Regions from separate parts of the Stenotrophomonas sp. 05N37 genome, predicted to be linked through region 3. Evidence: predicted binding sites of a transcription regulator. Region 3 holds the regulator's gene; each other region holds the start of a gene.
The links. The regulator FliA, encoded in region 3, starts transcription of late flagellar genes. The targets are predictions, from matches to a motif close to TAAAGTTTNNCNNNCNNNGGCCGATAA.

Region 1: AC1DGC_RS19525 (GGDEF domain-containing protein) is a predicted target of FliA. The motif match lies at 2,189-2,215, and genes of this name have one in related genera.
Region 2: AC1DGC_RS14460 (GGDEF domain-containing protein) is a predicted target of FliA. The motif match lies at 2,302-2,328, and genes of this name have one in related genera.

What each region holds. Positions count from the first base shown of each region.
Region 1 is NZ_JBFTNG010000011.1:32,919-39,632, reverse strand. Features, by position in the region: gene egtD (L-histidine N(alpha)-methyltransferase) at 1-824, opposite strand, end outside; gene egtB (ergothioneine biosynthesis protein EgtB) at 821-2,122, opposite strand; gene AC1DGC_RS19525 (GGDEF domain-containing protein) at 2,346-3,599, shown strand; gene AC1DGC_RS19520 (YchJ family metal-binding protein) at 3,578-3,967, opposite strand; gene AC1DGC_RS19515 (sulfite exporter TauE/SafE family protein) at 4,084-4,860, shown strand; gene AC1DGC_RS19510 (ATP-binding protein) at 5,043-6,714, opposite strand, start outside.
Region 2 is NZ_JBFTNG010000005.1:38,157-44,870, reverse strand. Features, by position in the region: gene AC1DGC_RS14470 (hybrid sensor histidine kinase/response regulator) at 1-871, opposite strand, end outside; gene AC1DGC_RS14465 (sensor histidine kinase) at 905-2,272, opposite strand; gene AC1DGC_RS14460 (GGDEF domain-containing protein) at 2,422-4,353, shown strand; gene AC1DGC_RS14455 (OmpA family protein) at 4,366-5,376, opposite strand; gene AC1DGC_RS14450 (hypothetical protein) at 5,387-6,714, opposite strand, start outside.
Region 3 is NZ_JBFTNG010000006.1:24,774-31,487, reverse strand. Features, by position in the region: gene AC1DGC_RS15835 (chemotaxis protein CheA) at 1-934, opposite strand, end outside; gene AC1DGC_RS15830 (protein phosphatase CheZ) at 939-1,553, opposite strand; gene cheY (chemotaxis response regulator CheY) at 1,553-1,945, opposite strand; gene AC1DGC_RS15820 (RNA polymerase sigma factor FliA) at 1,962-2,708, opposite strand; gene AC1DGC_RS15815 (MinD/ParA family ATP-binding protein) at 2,705-3,592, opposite strand; gene flhF (flagellar biosynthesis protein FlhF) at 3,579-5,405, opposite strand; gene flhA (flagellar biosynthesis protein FlhA) at 5,559-6,714, opposite strand, start outside.

The DNA.
Region 1 (6,714 bases), on a different contig from region 3:
AAGTCGAACGGTTGCCCGGCCACGTGCACGGTCTGCGCGCGCGTACTGACCAGCTCGGTCTCGATCCGCAGCCGCTCCACGCTGTAGCGGGCGCGGTGCTGGAAGGCGTCCAGGTCGAAGTCGCTGCCGATTTCGCGGTTGAGCCTTGCCAACAGGTTGAGGGTGAACGCGGCGGTGACGCCGGCGGCATCGTTGTACGCCGCTTCGATCAGCGCCGGGTCCTTGTGCAGGTCGATGCCGATCAGGGCCATGCCGTCAGCGCCCATGGTCTGGCGCATCGCCTGCAGCAGCCTGACGGCCTCGGGCGCGGCGAAGTTGCCCAGGGTGGAGCCGGGGAAGAACAGCAGGCGGCGCGCCGGTTCGCGTTGCGGTTCGGGCAGCTGTACCGGGCGGGTGAAGTCGGCGCAGACCGGGAGCATTTCAATGTCCGGCAGGGCCTGCGCCAGCCGCGCGATGCTGGCCAGCAGGGCGGCGCGCGAGATCTCGATGGGCGTGTAGGCCACCGGGTCGGCCAGCGCGTGCAGCAGCAGTTCGGTCTTGCGGCCGCTGCCGCTGCCCAGTTCGACCACGTGCAGGCGCGGGCCGACCACGCTGGCGATGTCGGCGGCGCAGTCCTGCAGCAGGTGCAGTTCCGTGCGCGTGGGGTAGTACTCGGGCTGGCGGGTGATCTGTTCGAACAGGGCCGAGCCGCGCGCGTCGTAGAAGTACTTGGATGGCAACTGGCGCGGCCGCTGGGACAACCCCTGCAGGATATCGGCGGTGATCCGCGCACGGTCCGGCTGCAGGTCGGTCAGCGCCTCGAGCGCGTCGCTTACCGTACTCATGCCGGGTCCCGCGCCAGGCGCAGGCCGGAGAACTGCCAGCGCGCCGACGGTGCGAAGAAGTTGCGGTAGCTGGCACGTACATGCCCCTCGGGGGTCACGCAGCTGCCGCCGCGCAGGATCCATTGGCCGTTCATGAATTTACCGTTGTATTCGCCGAGGTTGCCGGCAAAGGGGCGAAAGCCCGGATAGGCGCCGTAGGCGCTGCTGGTCCATTCCCAGACGTCGCCGAACAGCTGCCACAAGGCGGTGTCGGTGCCCTGCCCTGGCGCGCTGGCGCCACCGGGATGCAGCCGGTCGGCGTCGGCGAAATGGCCGTGCGCTGGCTGGCCGGCGGCGGCGGCTTCCCATTCGAACTCGGTGGGCAGGCGCGCGCCTTGCCAACGCGCATAGGCGTCGGCCTCGAAATAGCTGAGGTGGCAGACCGGCGCATGCCGATCCAATCGCTGCCAGCCGCCCAGGGTGAACTCGCGTTCCAGCGCGTCGTCCCAGTACAGCGGGTGCTGCCAGCCTTCGGCCTGGCACAGCGCCCAGCCTTCGCTCATCCACAGGGTGACGTCGCGGTAGCCGCCAGCCTCGATGAACGCACGGTACTCGGCGTTGCTGACCGGACGGTTGGCCAGCGCGTGGGCCGGGACCAGCACGCGATGCACGGGGGATTCGTTGTCGTAGGCGAAGGCAGGGTGCGTGGGCCAGGCCGGCGCCCCGATCTCGACGATCTGCTCGGGGGCGTCGCGCCACTCCAGTGGAATGGCGGGCGCCTCGTGGCGGGCAAGGTCGTCGCGGTAGGCCGGCTGCAGGGGATTGCTCCACAGCGCGTGCTTGATGTCGGTGAGCAGCAGTTCCTGGTGCTGCTGTTCGTGATGCAGGCCGAGCAGCAACTGGTGGCGCGCCTGCGGGTCGAGCGCGTCGGCCTGCAACAGGGCGATGACCTGCTGGTCGACCCGGGCCCGGTACTCCAGCACCTGCGCCAGTGACGGGCGCGACAGCAGGCCGCGCTGCGGCCGCGCGTGCGCCGGGCCGATGCTCTGGTAATAGCTGTTGAAGAGGTAGTGCCAGTCGGCGTCGAAGGGGGCGTGGTCGGGCCGGCTGCCCAGCACGAAACGTTCGAAGAACCAGGTGGTGTGGGCCAGGTGCCATTTGCTCGGGCTGGCGTCGGCCATGCTCTGCACCATGGCGTCCTCGGGACTGAGCGGGGCGGCCAGCGCCACGCTGCGCGCGCGGATCCCGGCGTAGCGGACGGCCAGTGCTGCGTCATGCGTTGTGGCGGGCGGCGGTGCGGAGGCGACGGCGGTATTCATCGCGCTCAGGATCGGCCAGCCGCGGTGAGCGGCATGTCATGGCAAGGCTCAGATCATGTGACGCACTCAAGTTGAATACGCAGCGGCCGCTATCGGGAAGACCATCGCCTGTGTGGTCCGGTTTGCACGTGCAGCCATGGCGCGCCGGCCCACACCCGTGGAACCGTCCTTGCGCAACCACCTGCTACGCCAGCCTGGCCATTACCTGTTCCTGCTGCCCGCCATGCTGGTGGGGCTGGGACTGTGGTGGGCCACGCCGGCCGATGAGGTGGGCAGCCCGGTGCACCGGATCCTGCCGCTGGTGCTGACCTGCCTGGGCATCGGCCTGGGCCTGATCTACAACCGCGTGCGCGCGGTGTGCCTGCTGCTGGCGATCGCGCTGGCATTCGCGATGCTGCATGGCCTGGTCGGCAGCTTCCTCAATACCGGCGCGGTCACCGCGCTGACACCGCTGCTGTTCCACTCGGTCTCGCTGTGGCTGCCGCTGCTGTTCGCGCTGCATGGGCTGTGGCCCGAGCGCGGCCGCCTGCGCCAGGACCTGCTGCTGCGCGGGGTGGTCAGTGGCGCGGCGGTAGGCGTGTTCGCCCTGCTTGCCGCGCAGGGGCCGCAGGGCATGCATGACCTGCTCTCGGACCACCATTGGGCGTGGCTGCCGACCGGCTGGAGCCGGCTGGCGCAGCTGCCCACGCTGGTGTTCGTGGCGGCCCTGGTCGGCCTGGGCGTGCAGGCACTGCGGCAGCCGCGGCCGCTGCATACGGCGATGCTGATCGCGCTGCTGGTGGTATGGGCGATGCTGCCGCGGGTGTTCCTGTCGCCGGCGCTGCTGCCGGCACTGGCCAGCACCGCGCTGCTGCTGATCGTGTCGGCGATGCTGCAGGAATCCTTCCACATGGCCTACCGCGACGAGCTGACCGGGCTGCCCGGGCGCCGCGCCTTGAACGAGTGCCTGCAACGGGTGGGCGCGACCTACACGATCGCGATGGTGGACGTGGACCACTTCAAGCGCTTCAACGATACCCATGGCCACGACAATGGCGATGACGTGCTCAAGCTGGTGGCCACGCGGCTGGCCGAGGTGGGCGGCGGCGGACGGGCCTTCCGCTACGGCGGCGAGGAATTCGCCCTGGTGTTCCTGGACCGCCCCGCCCCGGCCTGCGTGGAGGCGGTGGAGGCGGTCCGGGCGACGGTGGAGGCCACCCGGCTGCAGCTGCGCGACCGCGCCGCGCGCGCGCAGGACGACGCGGTGGGCCGCCTGCAGCGTGGCCGCGGCGGCGGCGGCACGGTGGTGCAGGTGACGGTGAGCATCGGCATGGCCGACCACCGCGCGGGCGACGACGCCCAGGCGGTGATCAAGGCGGCCGACCAGGCGCTGTACGCGGCCAAGGATGCCGGGCGCAACTGCGTGCGCGCCCACGGCCAGCAGCGGCCGGTGGCGGTGCGCAGCCGCGAGGCGGCTCAGGGCAGCGCGTCGAGGTAGAACCAGCGGCCGTCTTCGCGGACGAAGCGGCTGTGTTCGCGCATCTTGACCGCGCTGCCGCCGCCGATTCTGTAGCGGGCGGTGAAGTCGACCTGTGCGTGGTCCGGGTCGGCGACGGTGTGCTGGTGGAGGGTCAGGCCGAGCCACTGGGTGCGTTGGTGGGCCGGTTCGTCCAGCGACAGCGCGTCCGGGCGCGTGGACGGATGCCAGCTGGCCAGCAGGTAGTCCGGCCGCTGTTTGACGTAGGCGCTGTAGCGCGAGCGCATCAGGGCCTCGGCGTCGGGGGCGTGGGCGCCGGCGTGATAGAGGCCACAGCAGGCGGTGTAGGCCAGGGGGCGGCCGCAGGGACAGGGGTCGGGATTGCTCATGCGGGCATTGTCGCGCGTTTGCCCTGTGCCGATGCCGGGGCAGCCGACCAACGGTCGGCTCTACCGGGTGCTGGGGGCCAGGCGTATGCTGGCGCGCCTTGCATTGCGGTGTCGCCGTGTTCGAGCTGGTACCCCCTGAGCTGTTGTGGTTGGTGGCGATCGCCTTCATCGCCGGCCTGGTCGATGCGGCCGTGGGCGGCGGCGGGCTGGTGCAGTTGCCCGGTCTGTTCACGGTGCTGCCGCAGCACACCCCGGCGATGCTGTTTGGCACCAACAAGTTCAGCTCGATGTTCGGCACCGCTGCGGCCGCGTTCCGCTATGCGCGCAACGTGCGCTTCCCGTGGCGACCGGTGCTGTTCGCGGCCGGCACCGCCTTCGTGTTCTCCTTTGCCGGCGCCACGGCGGTGAGTTTGCTGCCCAAGGATGCGGTGCGTCCGCTGGTGCTGGTCCTGCTGGTGGCGATGCTCGGCTACACGCTGTGGAAGAAGGATTTCGGCGCGCTGCACCGGCCGCGCGAGATCGGGCGCAAGGAGCTGGTCACGGCCTTGGCGATCGGTGCGGTGATCGGGTTCTACGACGGCTTCTTCGGGCCGGGTACGGGCAGCTTCCTGATCTTCCTGTTCGTGCGCTTCTTCGGCCTGGATTTCCTGCGTGCCTCGGCCGCCTCGAAGGTGGTGAACCTGGCGACCAACGTGGCCGCCATTTCGTTCTTCGTGCCGACCGGCAACATCCTGTGGCTGTTCGCGTTGCCGATGGCCGCCGCCAACATCATCGGCTCGGTGGTGGGCACGCGGCTGGCGCTGCGGGGCGGCACGCCCTTCATCCGCAAATTGTTCGTCGGCCTGGTGGTGGTGCTGATCGCGCGGATGGGCTGGGATACGTTTGCCGGGTAACGCGTAGAGCGGAGTGCCGGGGCGCCGGGGTTGGCGACCGGTGATGGAGCAGCCGACCAACGGTCGGCTCTACGTGGGCGCGGGATTTCCGGTGCCGGCTCAGGATTTCCGTTGCCGGCGCGGGAGTTGCCGTTGTGGGCGCGCGATTGCCGGTGCCAGTGCGGCGCAGGCGTGCCGACCGGTCAGGCGACCGGTTCGGCGTCCTGCTGGCGGCTGCGCTCGGGCAGCTTCAAGCGCTTGGCTTCCTCGTCGTACTCGATCAGCAGCACGCCGGAGTCGTGGCGGCCGCTGATTTCGACGAAGCAGGCGCCGCCGATGAACGGTTCGAGCGTCATCACCGACTTCAGCGGCGTGGCCACCACCATCTGGAAACCGAAGTTCTCGAAGATGTTCATCGCCAGCGCGGTGAACTCGTTGTCGGCCTTGTCGAAGGCTTCGTCGAGCACCACGGCGGCGTAACTGGGCAGCTGGCTTTCGGCGCCGCCGAGCTGGTAGCGCAGCGCGGCCGCCAGGCAGGTGGTGGCCAGCTTCTGCCGCTGGCCACCGGATTTGCCGGCGCCGCTGCGGTAGATCTCGACCTGCTGGCGGGTAGCGGCGTCGAGCTCGACGCCGATGAATTCCACATGCAGGCGCACGTCGAGCACGTTCTCGCGCCAGCGTCGGTCTTCGCCTTCCTGTGAGCCCAGGCGCTTGACCAGTTCACGCAGCACCGCGAACTGCGCTTCGGCCACCTCGCGCTCTTCGGTCTGGTGGTGCGACAGCACTTCGCGCAGCTGCTGGTGGAACTCCAGCACCTCCGGCAGGCGCCGGTCGCTGAGCTCGATGGTCAGCAGCGTGCCGCGGTTGAACGGCACCTGCTCCAGCGAGGCATTGACCTCGTCCAGGCGCTGGCCGATCGACTTGCGTGCCTCGGCACTGTGCCGCTGCAGGGCCAGCAGGTTGTTCTTGCTCTGGTTCTGCAGCAGGTCGAAGAAGCGTTCTTCGTGCTGCGGCAGGCCATCGCGCTCCAGGCGCTGCAGGCGGGCGAGGAAGTCCTCGGCCGAGGCCACCGACGCGGTGAAGTCACCGGATTCCTCCGGCCATGCCTGTGCGAAGCGGCGGAAGCAGGCCACCAGCTGGGTCTCGACGCGGTGCACGTCCTGCTGCGAGGCGGCGAGGCTCTCGTTGATGCCCTTGCTGATCTCGCGCATGTGCGCTTCCAGCGTCTCCAGGCTCAGCCCACCCAACCGTTCCAGGCGCAGCTGCAGCCCCGCTTCCTGGGTGGCGCCGAGCGCCGGCAGCACCAGCGCACGGCTGCGCTGGCGCTGGGCATCGAGCTTGTCGCGCTCGCGGGCGTGCTGGGCCAGCTCGACCCGGGTGTCTTCGTAGGTGCGGCGTGCCTGCGCGATATCCGCGCGGGCCTGGTCGATCTGCTGGGCCAGCCGGGCCAGGTCGGCGTTGCCTTCCTTGAGTTCGCGCAGCGAGGACTCGATGTCCTGCAGGCGCTGGACCGCCGTGGCGATATCCACTTCTTCCCAGACGAAGTTCACCAGCTGGTTGCAGGCCAGGCGACGGTCGTTGTCACGATCGCGCTGGCTGCGCAGCCGGGCGACGTCTTCGTCGCAGGCAGCGATGCGCTGGGCAAGCTCCTGGGCTTCCTTGCGGAACACCGCCAGTTTTTCCGTATTGCTGAAGCCAAGCAGCCAGCGGCGGCGATCGCCGATCGCGTTGCGGTCATCCTTCTCGAAGCGGTCGCCCGGGTGCTTGACCTGGCCTTCGCGCGAGATACCCCGTTCCACGTCGCGCAGCTGCTTTGCCTCGACGCACTCGTAGTCGTAGCGCTTGCCAAGCTCGCGGCGCAGCCACGGCTCGAAC
Region 2 (6,714 bases), on a different contig from region 3:
TGGCGATCGGGATCACCATCGCCGAGATGATCACCAGGTACGCACCGAACATCCAGCGCGCGCGGCGGATGTCGCGCACGTCGCCGCACTCCACCACGGCCACGTGGAACTGGCGCGGCAGGCAGATGATCGCCAGGAAGCTGAGCAGGGTCTGCGAGATGAAGCCCACCGGCGGCAACCCACTGAACAGCGTGTGCGCGGACTGCAGCACCGCATCGGTATGGTCGTTGAGCCACAGGTAGGCGAACAGGCCGAGCGCGACCATCGCGATCAGCTTGATCATCGATTCCAGCGCGATGGCCAGCATCATGCCGTGGTGGTGCTCGGTGGCGTCCACCTGGCGGGTGCCGAACAGCGTGGCGAACAGCGCCATCAGCAGCGCCACGTACAGCGCCGGATCGGTGAAGAAACCGGTCGGCCCGACGTTGCCGGTGAGCACCTGCAGGCTCATCGCCACTGCTTTGTACTGCAGCGCCAGGTACGGCACGATGCCGATCAGCGCGATCACCGCCACCAGCGCGGCCAGCCGCCGCGAGCGCCCGAAGCGGGAGGAGATGAAGTCGGCGATGGACACCACGTTCTGGCTGCGTGCGACCAGCGCCAGGCGTTCGATGATGCGCCAGCCGAACAGCCACAGCAGCAACGGCCCCAGGTAGATCGGCAGGTAGCCGATGCCGTTGCGCACCGCGGTGCCGACCGCGCCGTAGAAGGTCCACGACGAGCAGTACACCGCCAGCGCCAGGCTGTAGACCACCGGGCGCAGCCACGGCCGGTCCGGGTACATCGGGCGACGGTCGCCCCACCACGCCACGCCGAACAACAGCGCGGCGTAGGCCACCGATACCAACAGCAGGATCCAACTGGAGACCACGGGATGATTCCGTGCGAGCAGACCGCTAGTAGATCACGACGCTTGCTCGACAGGGGCAGCGCGCGCCGGCAGGCGGATGTCCACGCAGGTGCCGTGGCCAAGCCGGCTTTCCACCTCGATGCGGCCACCGGCGGCCGCCACCAGGCTGGCGCTGACGGCCAGCCCCAGCCCGGTGCCCTGCCCGACCGGCTTGGTGGTGAAGAAGGGTTCCAGGCAGCGCGCCCGGACCTCCTCGCTCATGCCCAGGCCGGTGTCGGCGGCCTGTATCGACAGCTCGCCGGCGTCGGGCAACCACCCCAGCCGCAGCGCGAAGCGCCCCCCCTCGGGCATCGCCTGGCCGGCGTTGACCGCCAGGCTGAGCAGGATCGATTCCAGCTGCGCCGGGTCGAAGTGGACGCGGCACTGCACCTGGCCGCTATCGACATGGCAGTGGACGCTCTCGCCGAAGACCTGGCGCAGCGTCGGCGCCATCGCGTCGATGGTCGCGGCGGCATCGAGCAGCTGCGGCCGGCTTGCCTCCAGCCGGCTGAAATCCAGCAGCCGCCGGCTGACCGCGCTGGCCCGGCGGGCGGCCGAGTCGATGCCCTGCAATGCCTCGGCCACGGTCGCCGGGTCGGGCGCGCGGCGCGCCTTGCCCACGTACCCGTGCACCAGCGCCAGCAGGTGGTTGAAGTCATGCGCGATGCCGCTGGCCAGCCGGCCCACGTTTTCCATTTTCATCGCGTGCACCAGTTGGTCGCGCGAGCGCTCCTTCTCCTGCATTTCCAGCTGCAGCTCATCGCGCTTGCGCGCCAGCTCGACGCCGTGCTGCCGCGCCACCTGCAGGCTCTCACGCAGGCCGGTGACGCTGTGGTGCAGCAGCCAGGCCACCAGTACGCAGCCGAACACGCACACGCCCAGGTCGGTGACCACGTGCGCGACGCGGTCGGGGCGGAACAGGATGCCGGCCAGGTCGATCCAGGCGCCCAGCAGCATCGCCAGGCACGCCCAGAGCGTGGCCCAGCGCAACGGCGCCGCGCCCAGCAGCGCCGCCACCAGCAGCACCGGCACCACCTGCACGAGTTGGACCCGCGACAGCGACGCCAGGCCCCAATAGCCTTCGGTCACCGACAGCAGCAGCAACTGGCCGACCACGAACAGCGTCGCCGCACGCACCCCACGGCCGCGCCGCTGCTCGACCAGGCAGCCCACGCACACCGCCAGGTGCGCCCCGGCCAGGGCCAGGACCAGGGTGTCCACTCCGTCGCCCAGGCGCAGCAGCAACCAGCTGGCGGTCAGCAGGTGGAAGGCCGCCACCAGCAGCCAGAGGCCGCGCAACATGGCGTCGGTGCGCTCGCCCAGGCCCGGTGTGGCCGCGCCAGGCGCATCGTCAAGGAGGGAGGAGAACGGGGTAATCGGCATGTACGGCGGGTCCGAACGGGCCAGAAGCGTCAAGTTTTGTCGACAACGCCGGTATATTAGCCTTCCACGATCCGGCATCCCCCGATTGGCGGCAGCCTTCTCGCCGCCACGCCCGCCTCCGCCGGATCGCCGCCAGGATGTTGTGGACCATGAACTGCTTGTCGCGTGTCCGGCGCAGTCTGCCTGCGCTGCTGTGCGTTGCCCTTGCCGTTTCCACCTTGCCTGCGCTGGCACAGCGCCCGGGCGATGGGCGGCCGTTGATCGCCCAGGTGGAGCAGTGCAATGCCCTGCTGGCCAGCACCCCGGAGACATCGCTGCAGATCGCCACGGCATTGCTGGCGCGACCGACGCTGCCCACCTCGGTGGAGATCGGGGCGATCGGCTGCCTGGGCATGGCGCTGCGTTCGCAGGGCCGCCTGGCGCAGACCGAGGGCCTGCCCGAGCGCCTGCTGGCCGCCGCCGCACGCGCCGATGCCAGCGCCGAGGACACCCAGCGCGCACGTGCGCTGGCCGCGCACCTGCTGCTGTGGCGCGGCGACCAGGCCCAGGCCCTGGAGCTGACGCGCACCCTGCTCGACGATGCGGTACGCACCCGCGACGTGCACGGCCAGATCAGCGCGCTGATGCAGATCGCGATGATCCGCGGCGATGCGATGGGCGATGCCCAGGGCGCGCTGACCTACCTGCAGAAGGCCGCCTCGCTGAGCGAGCACCTGCGCCGGCCGCCCAACCCGGGCGACCTGTTGATCCACTACAACGTCGGTTATGCGCTGCTGTCGATGCAACGCTACGAAGAGGCGCAGACCGCCTTCGATCGTGCGGCCGCGATCGGCGCACGGCTCAACGGCCAGGAGCTGCTGATGCACCGCATCGGCAGCCACCGCGCCGAGATCCAGCGCGTGCGCGGCGAACTGGACCGGGCCCAGAAGGGGCTGGACCAGGCCCTGGCCTGGCAGACGACGCAGGACGCGCAGGGCCGGATCATCACCCTGCAGCGCCTGGCCCGGGTGGCGCTCGACCGCGGCCAGGCCGCCCAGGGCCTCGCCCTGGCCGAACAGGCGCAGGCGCTGGCCGACAGCGGCCACTTCACCGATGAGATCCGCCATGGCCTGGATGTGCTCGGCGATGCCTACACGCTGCTCGGCCTGCGCCAGCAAGCGCTGCAGGTGGCCCGCCAGGCGCGCGACCTGGACCAGGCGCGCAGCAAGGGCGACACCCTCAACCGCCTGGCCAGGCTGCAGGCCAGCGCCGAGCGCCACGTCGCACCGGCCGAGGTCAACGCCGAACAGGACCTGGGACGGGTGCGGGTGGTCCGCAACAGCGCGGTGGCCGCGCTGCTGGCGGTACTGGCGATCGCGGCCGTCCTGATCCTGCGCCTGCGCCGCCAGCGCCACGAACTGGCGGCGCTGAGCCGGACCGATGCGGTCACCGGGCTGCCCAGCCGGCACGAGGCCGAACGCCTGCTGGGCGATGCCCGGCCATCGGGCCAGCGGCGCAGTGCGCTGCTGCTGCTGGAGATCGACGACTTCCAGGCACTCAACGACCGCCACGGCCAGGCGGGCGGCGATGCGGTACTGCGCGCGGTGGCGCGCTGCCTGCGCAGCGCCGTGGACCGCGGCGACCTGGTGGCCCGCTGGGGTGGCACCCGCTTCCTGGTCGCGCGCCACGACACCTCCGAGGCCGCCGCGCAGGCGCTGGCCAACCACCTGCGCACCCGCATCGAGCACCTGCTGGTGGACACCCGCCCCGGGCAGCCGATCACCCTCAGCGCCAGCCTGGGCCTGGCCCCGCTGCCGTTGTTCGCCGACCAACCCGCGCACCTGGACGACAGCCTGCGCGCGGCCGACCGCGCCCTGCAGAGCGCGCGCCGCAGCGGCCGCAACGCCTGGGCCAGCCTCTGGGGCGCAGCCACCGGCAGCGAGGTCGACCTGTACAGCGTGCTGCACGACCCGACCGAAGCGCAGGTGCTGGGCTGGGTGACGCTGGCCGGCAGCCGGCCGCTGCCGTGGACACCGCCGCGGCCGGAGCCGGCGCGGCCCCACCCGGCTACCACCGAGGCGGCAACCGGGCCCCGCGACTGAGGGCCTGTCGCCTCAGCGCGTCACGTCGAAACGCACTTCCACCCGGCGATTGGGCAGCAGGCATTCCAGCAGCGCCGCGCGCGGACGCACGCCATCGCACTGCTGCACCTGCTGGGTATCGCCGCGGTACTCGTAGCGGATCAACGCCGGGTCGATGCCGCGGCCGACCAGCAGATCGCGCACGGTGCGGGCGCGCCGCTCGGACAGCGCCTGGTTGGCATCGAAGCCACGCCCCTGCATGCGGTCGGCGTGCCCGACCAGCGCGATGCCGCGCAGCTGCAGCGCTTCGCTGCGCACGCTGGCCAGTGCGCGGTCCACGCTCTCCAGCGAATAGGTGCGGATGTCGCGGTAACCGTCGCGGTCGAACTCGAACAGCACGTTGGCCACCAGCGGGGTCGGTGACGCCGCGGCCGGCGTGCCCACCGCGCACTGGCGTGCCGCCGCTTCGGCATCGTTGACCAGCTCCTCGGCGATCTGGATGTACGGCTTGGAATGGCGCCACTGCTGCTGGTTGAACTCGTTGCCGGCATGCACCAGTTCGACCTCGCCACAGGCCACCTGCTGCTGCGCGCAACTGAACCCCGGCGCGCCGTGGAGCACGCGCAGGCGCTGCCACAGGTCATCGCGCAGGTACTTGGCGCCATTGACCAGCGGCGTGTCGGTCGGCAGCGGCGAGGTGCCCTGCTCCATGCCCACGATCAGCGTTTCCGACTCGGTCAGCGCCTGCTGCGGGAAGTCGCTGCGGTCGTTGCGGCTGTACTCGTGGAAGGATACGTCGAGCCAGCACTGCGCCTTGGACAGGTGGTAGTCGCGGATCGGCCGGCCGCCGTCGTTGAGCGCCTGGATGCGGCCCTGGGTCGCTTCGTAGGCCTGGTGGTCGGCATGGATGGCCGCATCGGTGATGCGCTGCTGCTCCGGCCGCAGCCGGGTCTGCTGGGCAGCGGCGGTACCGGCCAGCGTGGTGGCGATGGCCACCACCAGCAGCGCGGGGACAACTCGGGAAATCGGGGAAAGCGTGGTCATCGGGGCATCCTCAGCGTGCCGGGTCGCGGTAGCGGACGGGGTCCGGCCGGAAAAGGTCTTCATCGAACTTGAAGCGCAGGCGCACGAACACGCCCTGCTGGGTGTACTCGTAGCCATTGAGATCGCGGTCGCCGGTGAAACCGCTCCAGTTGTAACCGGCCGACAGCCACAGGTTCTGGCGCAGCAGGCGCCCGACTTCCATGCCCCAGGCGTACTGGTTGGCGCCGGTCTGGCCGCGGAAGGTCGAGCCGAGCACGCCGATGTCCCAGTTTTCGGTGATGTCATACACCACCCGCCCGGACACCAGCACCGCATGGAAACGGCTGTTGACGCGCACCCCGTCGCCGTAGGCGAACTGGTCCTGCTGCCACTTGCCGGCAATGCGCCCGGTCAGCCACCACGGCCGCGACGGATGCCAGTCGGCATGGGTGGAGACGATGTGCGCGCGCGTGCGCACGTCCTGGCTGCTGCCATCCACGGCCGCGCCATCGGACAGGGTCAGCCCGCTCTCATCGCGTTCGAGCTTGTACTCGTAGCGGGCCAGCGCATTGATCCGGTTGCGGTCGGTATCGCGGTAGGCCACGCCGAGCTGGAAGCGGTCCTGCAGCACGTCGCCACGCGCGTCGTAGCGGGTGCTGAGCAGGTAGTTGCGGGCCAGCAGCGTCCAGTCGCGGCTGAGCTTGCGGGCCAGCATGGCCTGCAGCAGCGTGGTGTTGAAGGCCTCGTTGGTCGCGGTGTCCGGCACATCCTCGGAGATCCGGTGCTCGGCGCGGATCGCACCGCGCCACAGCGGGTTGGCGCTGTAGTCCAGCGCGAGCGCCAGGCCGGTGGTGTCGCCGGCGCTGCCGTCGATCACCTTGACGTGCTCGGCCGAGCTGCCCAGGCGCAGGCCCTCGGCGATATCCCAGGTGTTGCGGATGCCCGATGCGGCCTGGACGTCGCGGCCGCTGATCGAGTCGCGCAACCGGTACTCGCTGAAGGTCTGGGTATCGCGCAGGTAGCTGCTGTCGATGCCGAACACCAGCGCATCGGCCTCGCGGTCGGTGGTGGTGATGCCATACGCGCTGGTCAGGCCGGTCTGCTTCTCGTACCGGCCGTAGACGCGGCTGCGTTCGAACACCTGGTAATCCAGGCCGGCCGCCAGGCGCTTGCGATCTTCGCCGCTGACGCTCTGCTCCACCTCGGCACCGGCGCTGAGGCGATCGCTGACGCGATAACCCAGGCCGATGCGGGCACTGTCCGACGCCAGCTCGGTGCCCACCGGCAGGTCGCTGGTGATCGGGCTGCCGCTGCTGCTGCCGTTGATCACCATCAACCCGGTGAGCGGATCGAGCGCCT
Region 3 (6,714 bases):
TGCGGGCGACGTCGCGGGCGACCTTGGGGAAGCGCGAGAACACCTTGCCCACCGGTTGCATGCGGGTGCGCATCACCGCCGACTGCAGGCGCGCGGTGGCGATGTCCAGGGTGGACACGGCGCGGTCGAGTTCTTCGTCGTGCAGGCGCGCGCGCAGGGTCTTGAGGCGGTTGCGCGAGAGCACCAGTTCGCCGATCAGGTTGACGATGGCGTCCAGGCGCTTGGTGTCCACGCGCACGGTGTGCTCGGCTTCGGTCACCGGCTTGTTGGCCGCCGGCTTGGCCGGCAGGGCCGGGGCGGCGGCGGGCGCGCGCGGCGCCGGTGCGGCGGCCACGGCCTTGGCGCCCGGGGCGGCGCCGCCGTGCAGCTGGTCCAGCAGGGCCTCGAATTCGTCTTCGCCGATCAGGCCGTCATTGGCCTTGTTCGCCGGCACCACGGCGGTGGGCGCGGCGCCGCCGTGCAACGTGTCGAGCAGGGCCTCGAACTCGTCGTCGGTGATCAACTCGCCGCTGGTCGGTGCCGCCGCAGCGGCGGCCACCGGTGCCGGCGTGGCCGGCCCGTTGACGTCGAACTGCGCGATCAGCTCCGGCGGCGCATAGCCGGGCTCGGTGCCGGCCGAGACCGAATCGAGCATCGACTGCAGGTAGTCCAGCGATTGCTGGGCCGCATCGAAGTGATGGGCCTGCAGCACCGCCTTGCCCGACCGCGCCATGCCCAGGGTTTCCTCGGCGGCGTGGCACAGTTCGACCATCGCCTGGATGCCGAGGAACCCGGCACCGCCCTTGAGGGTGTGGAAGCCGCGGAACACCGCGTTGAGCTGGTCGCTGTCCTGGGGCGACTGCTCCAGCGACACCAGCTGTTCGCCGAGGCGATCCAGGATTTCCTGGGCCTCGAGGATGAAATCGGCGGCAATATCGTCTGGAACAGCGCTCATGGTGTTACAGCCCCAAATCGGAAAGCAGGTCGTCAGCGTCGACCTGTGACACCTGGTGGCGATCCAGACCGTTCACGGCCGGGCCGGCCAGGCCGTTGTCGCGCTTGTGCGCGCTGTCGTCCTGCGGCGGCAGGCCGAGCGCGCCGAAGCCCTCGTGCACGCGGCGCACGATGCCCACCACGCGGCGGATGATCTGCCCGGTCAGGTCCTGGTAGCTCTGGGTGAGCGCGATCTCGGTGAGGTTGTGGCGGATCCGGTCCAGCTGCTGGTCCTGGTCGGCCGTCAAGCCATTGGCGCGCAGCTGCTCGGTGAGCGTGCGGCATTCCTCGGCCAGGTCCAGGGTGCGGTGGGTGGCCTGCTCGGTCATCGCCACCACGTGGTCCAGGCGTGCGCAGGCATCGTCCAGTTCGCCGGCCTCGCTGGGCAGGCTGGGCAGTTCGCCCAACGCCTGGCCCAACTCGCGGGCGAGCCGGTTCAGCCCGGCCATCATCGGCTGGGTACGCAACGCGGCCAGCGCGTCGATTTCCCGCCGCCAGCCGGCTTCGTCGCCGCTTTCCAGCGCGGCCAGGGCATCCTGCAGGCGCTGCACCAGCGCCGATTTGTCGCGGAGGGTTTCCATCAGGCGCTCGCCGCCAGGCGTTCGAAGATCTTGCCGAGCTTTTCTTCCAGGGTCTGGGCGGTGAAAGGCTTGATGATGTAGCCGTTGACGCCGGACTGGGCCGCTTCGATGATCTGCTCGCGCTTGGCTTCGGCGGTCACCATCAGCACCGGCAACGTCTTCAGCTTGGCGTCGGCGCGGATCGCCTTGAGCAGGTCGATCCCGGTCATCACCGGCATGTTCCAGTCGGTGACCACGAAATCGAACGACTGGCTCTGCAACAGAGACAGCGCGGCATGCCCGTCCTCGGCTTCGGCCGTATTGGTGAAGCCCAGATCGCCCAGCAGGTTCTTGACGATACGACGCATGGTCGAGAAATCGTCGACGATCAGGATACGCATGTTCTTGTTCAAAGCACTTTCCTCGGTATCAATGGTTCTCGAGGCCGGCGTCGGCCGCCTCGAAGATCTTCAGTCGGCCACGCAGGCGCAGGACCGCCTGGCCGTGGATCTGGCAGACGCGCGACTCGCTGACACCGAGTACCGCGCCGATCTCCTTCAGATTCAGTTCCTGCTCGTAGTACAGCGACAGCACCAGCTGCTCGCGCTCGGGCAGCAGCCCGATCGCATTGCCCAGCTCGCGGCCGAATTCGCCGCGCTCAAGCACCTGCTGCGGGGTCGGGCCACCCTGGGCGACGGTATCCAGCTCGCCCTGGTCTTCGATCCGAGACTCCAGGCTCAGCACCTGGCCGCGCGCGGCGTCTTCCATCAGCCGCAGGTAGTCCGGCAGGGGCATGTCCATCGCCGCGGCCACTTCGGTGGCGCTGGCGGCACGGCCGGTGCTCTGCTCCAGGCGGCGGATGGTGGAGGCGGCGTCGCGGGCGCGGCGGTGCACCGAACGCGGCACCCAGTCGCCGCGGCGGATCTCGTCGATCATCGAGCCGCGGATGCGGATCGAGGCATAGGTTTCGAACGAGGCGCCCTGGTCGGCGTCGTAGCTGCGCGAGGCCTCGATCAGGCCCATCATGCCGGCCTGGATGAGGTCATCCACTTCCACGCTCGCCGGCAACCGGGCGGCCAGGTGATGGGCGATCCGCCGGACCAGGTCGGAGTGCTGTGCGATGCACTCGTTGGCGGCCGTGCGTTGCACCTCTTTGTATTGTGCGGCGCCTTTCATGCGGTCACCCCGCGTTGCTTGAGGATGCGTTCCAGGAAGAATTCGACCCCGCCTCGCGGCTCGGTCGGTGCCTGCCAGCGGGCGGTGCGGCGGGCGATCTCGGTGATCGCCTGCGCGGCCGGGCTGGACGGGTAGGCCTTGACCACCGGCTGCTGGCGCTGCACCGACAGGCGCAGCCAGTCGTCCTGCGGCACGCAGCCCAGGTAGTTGAGCGAGACATCAGCGAGGAATTTCTCGCAGACCCGGGTCAGCTTTTCGTAGAGCACGCGGCCTTCGTTGGGGTCGCGGACCATGTTGGCCACCACCTGGATACGGTCCACGCCGCGCTCGCGCGAGAGCACCTTGATCAGCGCATAGGCGTCGGTGATCGAGGCCGGCTCGTCGCAGACCACCACCACGGTGTCCTGCGCGGCCTGGCAGAAGGTCAGCACGCCGTCGGTGATGCCGGCGGCGGTGTCCACCACCATGAAGTCCAGCTCACGCTCCAGTTCGGAGAACACGTTGACCAGGCCCACGTGCTCGGCCGGCTGCAGCTCGGCCATGTGGCGGCGGCCGGACGCGGCCGGCACCACCAGCACGCCGCCCGGGCCTTCCAGGATCACTTCTTCCAGGGTGCAGCGCCCGGCGACCAGGTCGGCCAGGGTCACCTTGGGCTGCAGGCCCAGGATCACGTCGATGTTGGCCAGCCCGAGATCGGCGTCCAGCAGCAGCGTGCGCTTGCCCATGTCGGCGAGCGCCACGGCCAGGTTGGCCGACACGTTGGTCTTGCCCACGCCGCCCTTGCCGCCGGTGACGGCGATGGTGCGCACGGGGCCCAGCGGCTGGCTGCGGGTGGCCGACAGCGGGAAGGTCTTGGTCAGCTTGGCATACTCACGCGACGGCATGGTTCAACTCCGGGTTGCAGGGCATATCGGCCGCGCGGCGCAAATCTTCAAGGCGAAGTACAAGATTGGCCGCACTGGCCCGGTGCAGGTCTTCGGGAACGTCCTGGCCATCGGTGACCCAGGTGATCGGCAGGCGGTGGTCCACGGCCACCGACAGGGCGGTGCCGAAGCGGCCGGTTTCGTCCAGCTTGCTCAGCACCACGCCCTGCGGGTTGGCGGCGCTGAAGCGGCGGACCACTTCGTCCATGTCGCCAAAGCTGGTGTTGGCCGGCAGCACCAGCAGGGTGCGGATCTGCTGGGCGGCGCGCAGCCAGTGCAGCTGGGCAGCCAGGGCGCGGTCGCGCGGGCCCAGCCCGGCGGTGTCGATCAGCACCAGCTTGTAGTCCTGCAGGCGCTCCAGCAGCTGGTTGAGGTCGCTGCCGCTGTTGGCCTCGTGCACCGCGATGCCGAGCTGGCGGCCGAAGCCGTAGAGCTGCTCGCGGGCGCCGATGCGGCCGGTGTCGGTGGTGACCAGGGCCACGTCGCGGGCGGCGTGCTTCTCGGCGAAGCGGGAGGCCAGCTTGGCGATGGTGGTGGTCTTGCCGGCGCCGGTTGGGCCGACCAGGGCGATGACGCCGCCCGATTCCAGCGGGTCGACCGGGGCGATCGGCAGCTTCTTGGACAGCAGGCCGAGCATCAGCCCGCGGCCGCGGTGGGCTTCGGTGTCCAGCGGGATCTGCATGGCCACGTCGCGGCTGATGCCGGCGTCGAAGCCGTATTCGTCCATCAGGTCCAGGGCGGCGGCACGCACCGGCGAGCCGCGCAGGCGTTCGTCGGTGAAGCGGTGCATCTCGCGTTCGATCACCTGGCGCATGCCGGCCACTTCATGGCGCAGTTGGCGCAGTTCTTCGTCATCGCGCGGCACCACCACCAGCTCGGCGGCGGGCAGCGGCTGGGCCTGGGCCGGTTCGGCGAGAACCGGCAGGGCCACCGGCGCGGTTGCGACCGGTGCGCTGCCAACCTGTTCCTGGACCATGGCCGGCGCGTCCAGACGCGGCTCGAATGCCATCGGGGCCGGCACGGCGGCCTGCACCGGTGCCGGTGCGGCGACCATGGCCGGGGCCGCAACCGGAGCCGGGATCGCGACCGCGGCCGGGATCGCCGGCACGGTGACGCTCACCGGCAGCGGCGGCATCGCCACCTGTGCCGCAGGCACGTGCATCTGGAAGTGCGGTTCGTCGTCCAGCGGCGGGTCGATGATGAAGCGCGCGCGGTTGATCGGTGCCGGTGCGGCGACCGGTGCAGCCTCGACGATCGCGGCCAGCGTCTCCACCGGCGCCGGGGAGGCGGCCGCGGCCTGTTCGACGTTGAACGGGGCGAAGATCTGCTCCGGCAGTGCGGCGGCGCGCAGCGACGGGGCGACGGCCTGCGCCAGGGTGGCGGCAAAGCCGGTGCTGCCGCGCGGCGGCACGATTTCGTTGGCCGAATCCAGGGTGCGACCGGTCGCGCCGACCGCGGCGCGGGCCAGCGCGGCCACGGCGGAGGTGGTGGCGGCCACCGGCTCTGCGACGGCGACCGGCTTGCGGCGGGTCACCGCGGCGATCACCGCATCGGCGGCATTGCGCGGTCGCGGTGCCGGCGCCGGCGCCACATCCTTGCGGGCCGCTTCCAGGGCACGCTGCACGGCGCCTTCGTCATAGTTCGCCGCGGCCACGATCTCCACGCCTTCCTCGATCCGCCGGTTGGACAGGATCACCGCATCAGGACCGTGTTCCTTGCGTACCAGGTTCATGGCCGAGCGCATATCGGAGGCGACGAAGCGTTTGATTTTCATGCTGTGGTACCGGGACTGGGGCGGCGGGGTGGTGGAAGGGAAGCGCTGGTTGTCGGTGGTCTGCACGGTCCGGGTTTCCCTTTATGTCCTGCTGCGTTGATATCGAATGGGGGTGTGTCTGTTTTCTGGCGCATCACCGTCGGGGTTCCGGCGTCAGCTGATCGTGCCGACCAGCTTCAACCGTTTGTCCTCGGGGACCTCGCTGTAGGCCAGCACCGACAGCGAGGGGACGCTGTGGCGCACCAGCCGTGCCAGCGCGGCACGCACCGGGCCCGGTACCAGCACGACCGCCGGCTCGTTCTTCGCTTCCTGCTTGCCGACGCATTCGGCCAGGCTTTGATGCAGTCGCTCGGCGAGTCCGGGTTCCAGCGCGGCGCCGTTGCCCTGCGTGGACTCCTGCAAGACGCGTTCCAGTTGTGGGTTGAGGGTGAACACCGGCAGCTCCGCCGACATCCCGGCGATCTCCTGCACGATGAAACGGCCCAGCGCGTTGCGCACCGCCGCGGTCAGCACCGAGGGGTCCTGGCTGTTGGGCGCGTTCTCGACCAGCGACTCGACGATCTTGCGCAGCTGGCGGATCGGAATGCGCTCGATCAGCAGGTTCTGCAGCACCCGCACCACCGCCGACAGCGGCAGCGACTTGGGCGTGAGGTCTTCGACCAGCTTGGGCGCGCTCTTGGCCAGGTTGGCCAGCAGCTGCTGCACTTCTTCGTGGCCGAGCAGCTCGGGGGCGTGTTCGCGGATCAGGTGCGACAGGTGGGTGGCCACCACCGTGGCCGGGTCGACCACGGTGTAGCCCATCGATTCGGCGTGCGCGCGCTGGTGCGGCTGGATCCAGGTGGCGTCCAGGCCGAAGGCCGGGTCCTTGCCGGCGATGCCGTCCAGTGTGCCCAGGGCGCTGCCCGGGTCGAGCGCGAGTTCGCGGTCGGGGTGGATGTCGGCGGTGGCCACCGGCACGCCGTGGATCAGCAGGCGGTAGCCGCTGGCCGGCAGTTCCAGGTTGTCGCGGATGTGCACCGAGGGAATCAGGAAGCCGATGTCGTGGGTGAGCTTGCGGCGCACGCCCTTGATCCGCGCCATCAATTCGCCGCCCTGGTTCTTGTCCACCAGCGGGATCAGCCGGTAGCCCACTTCCAGGCCCAGCGGGTCGACCGGGCGCAGTTCGTCCCAGGTCAGCTCGGCGGTGGGCGAGGGCGCCGCGCCGGGCAGGCCCAGGGTTTCGCCGCGGCCGGCGGCCGGGGTCTCGGCGACGCGCTCTGCGGCGGTGCTCTTCTTCCAGGCCTTCCAGGCCACGAAGCCGAGGATGGCG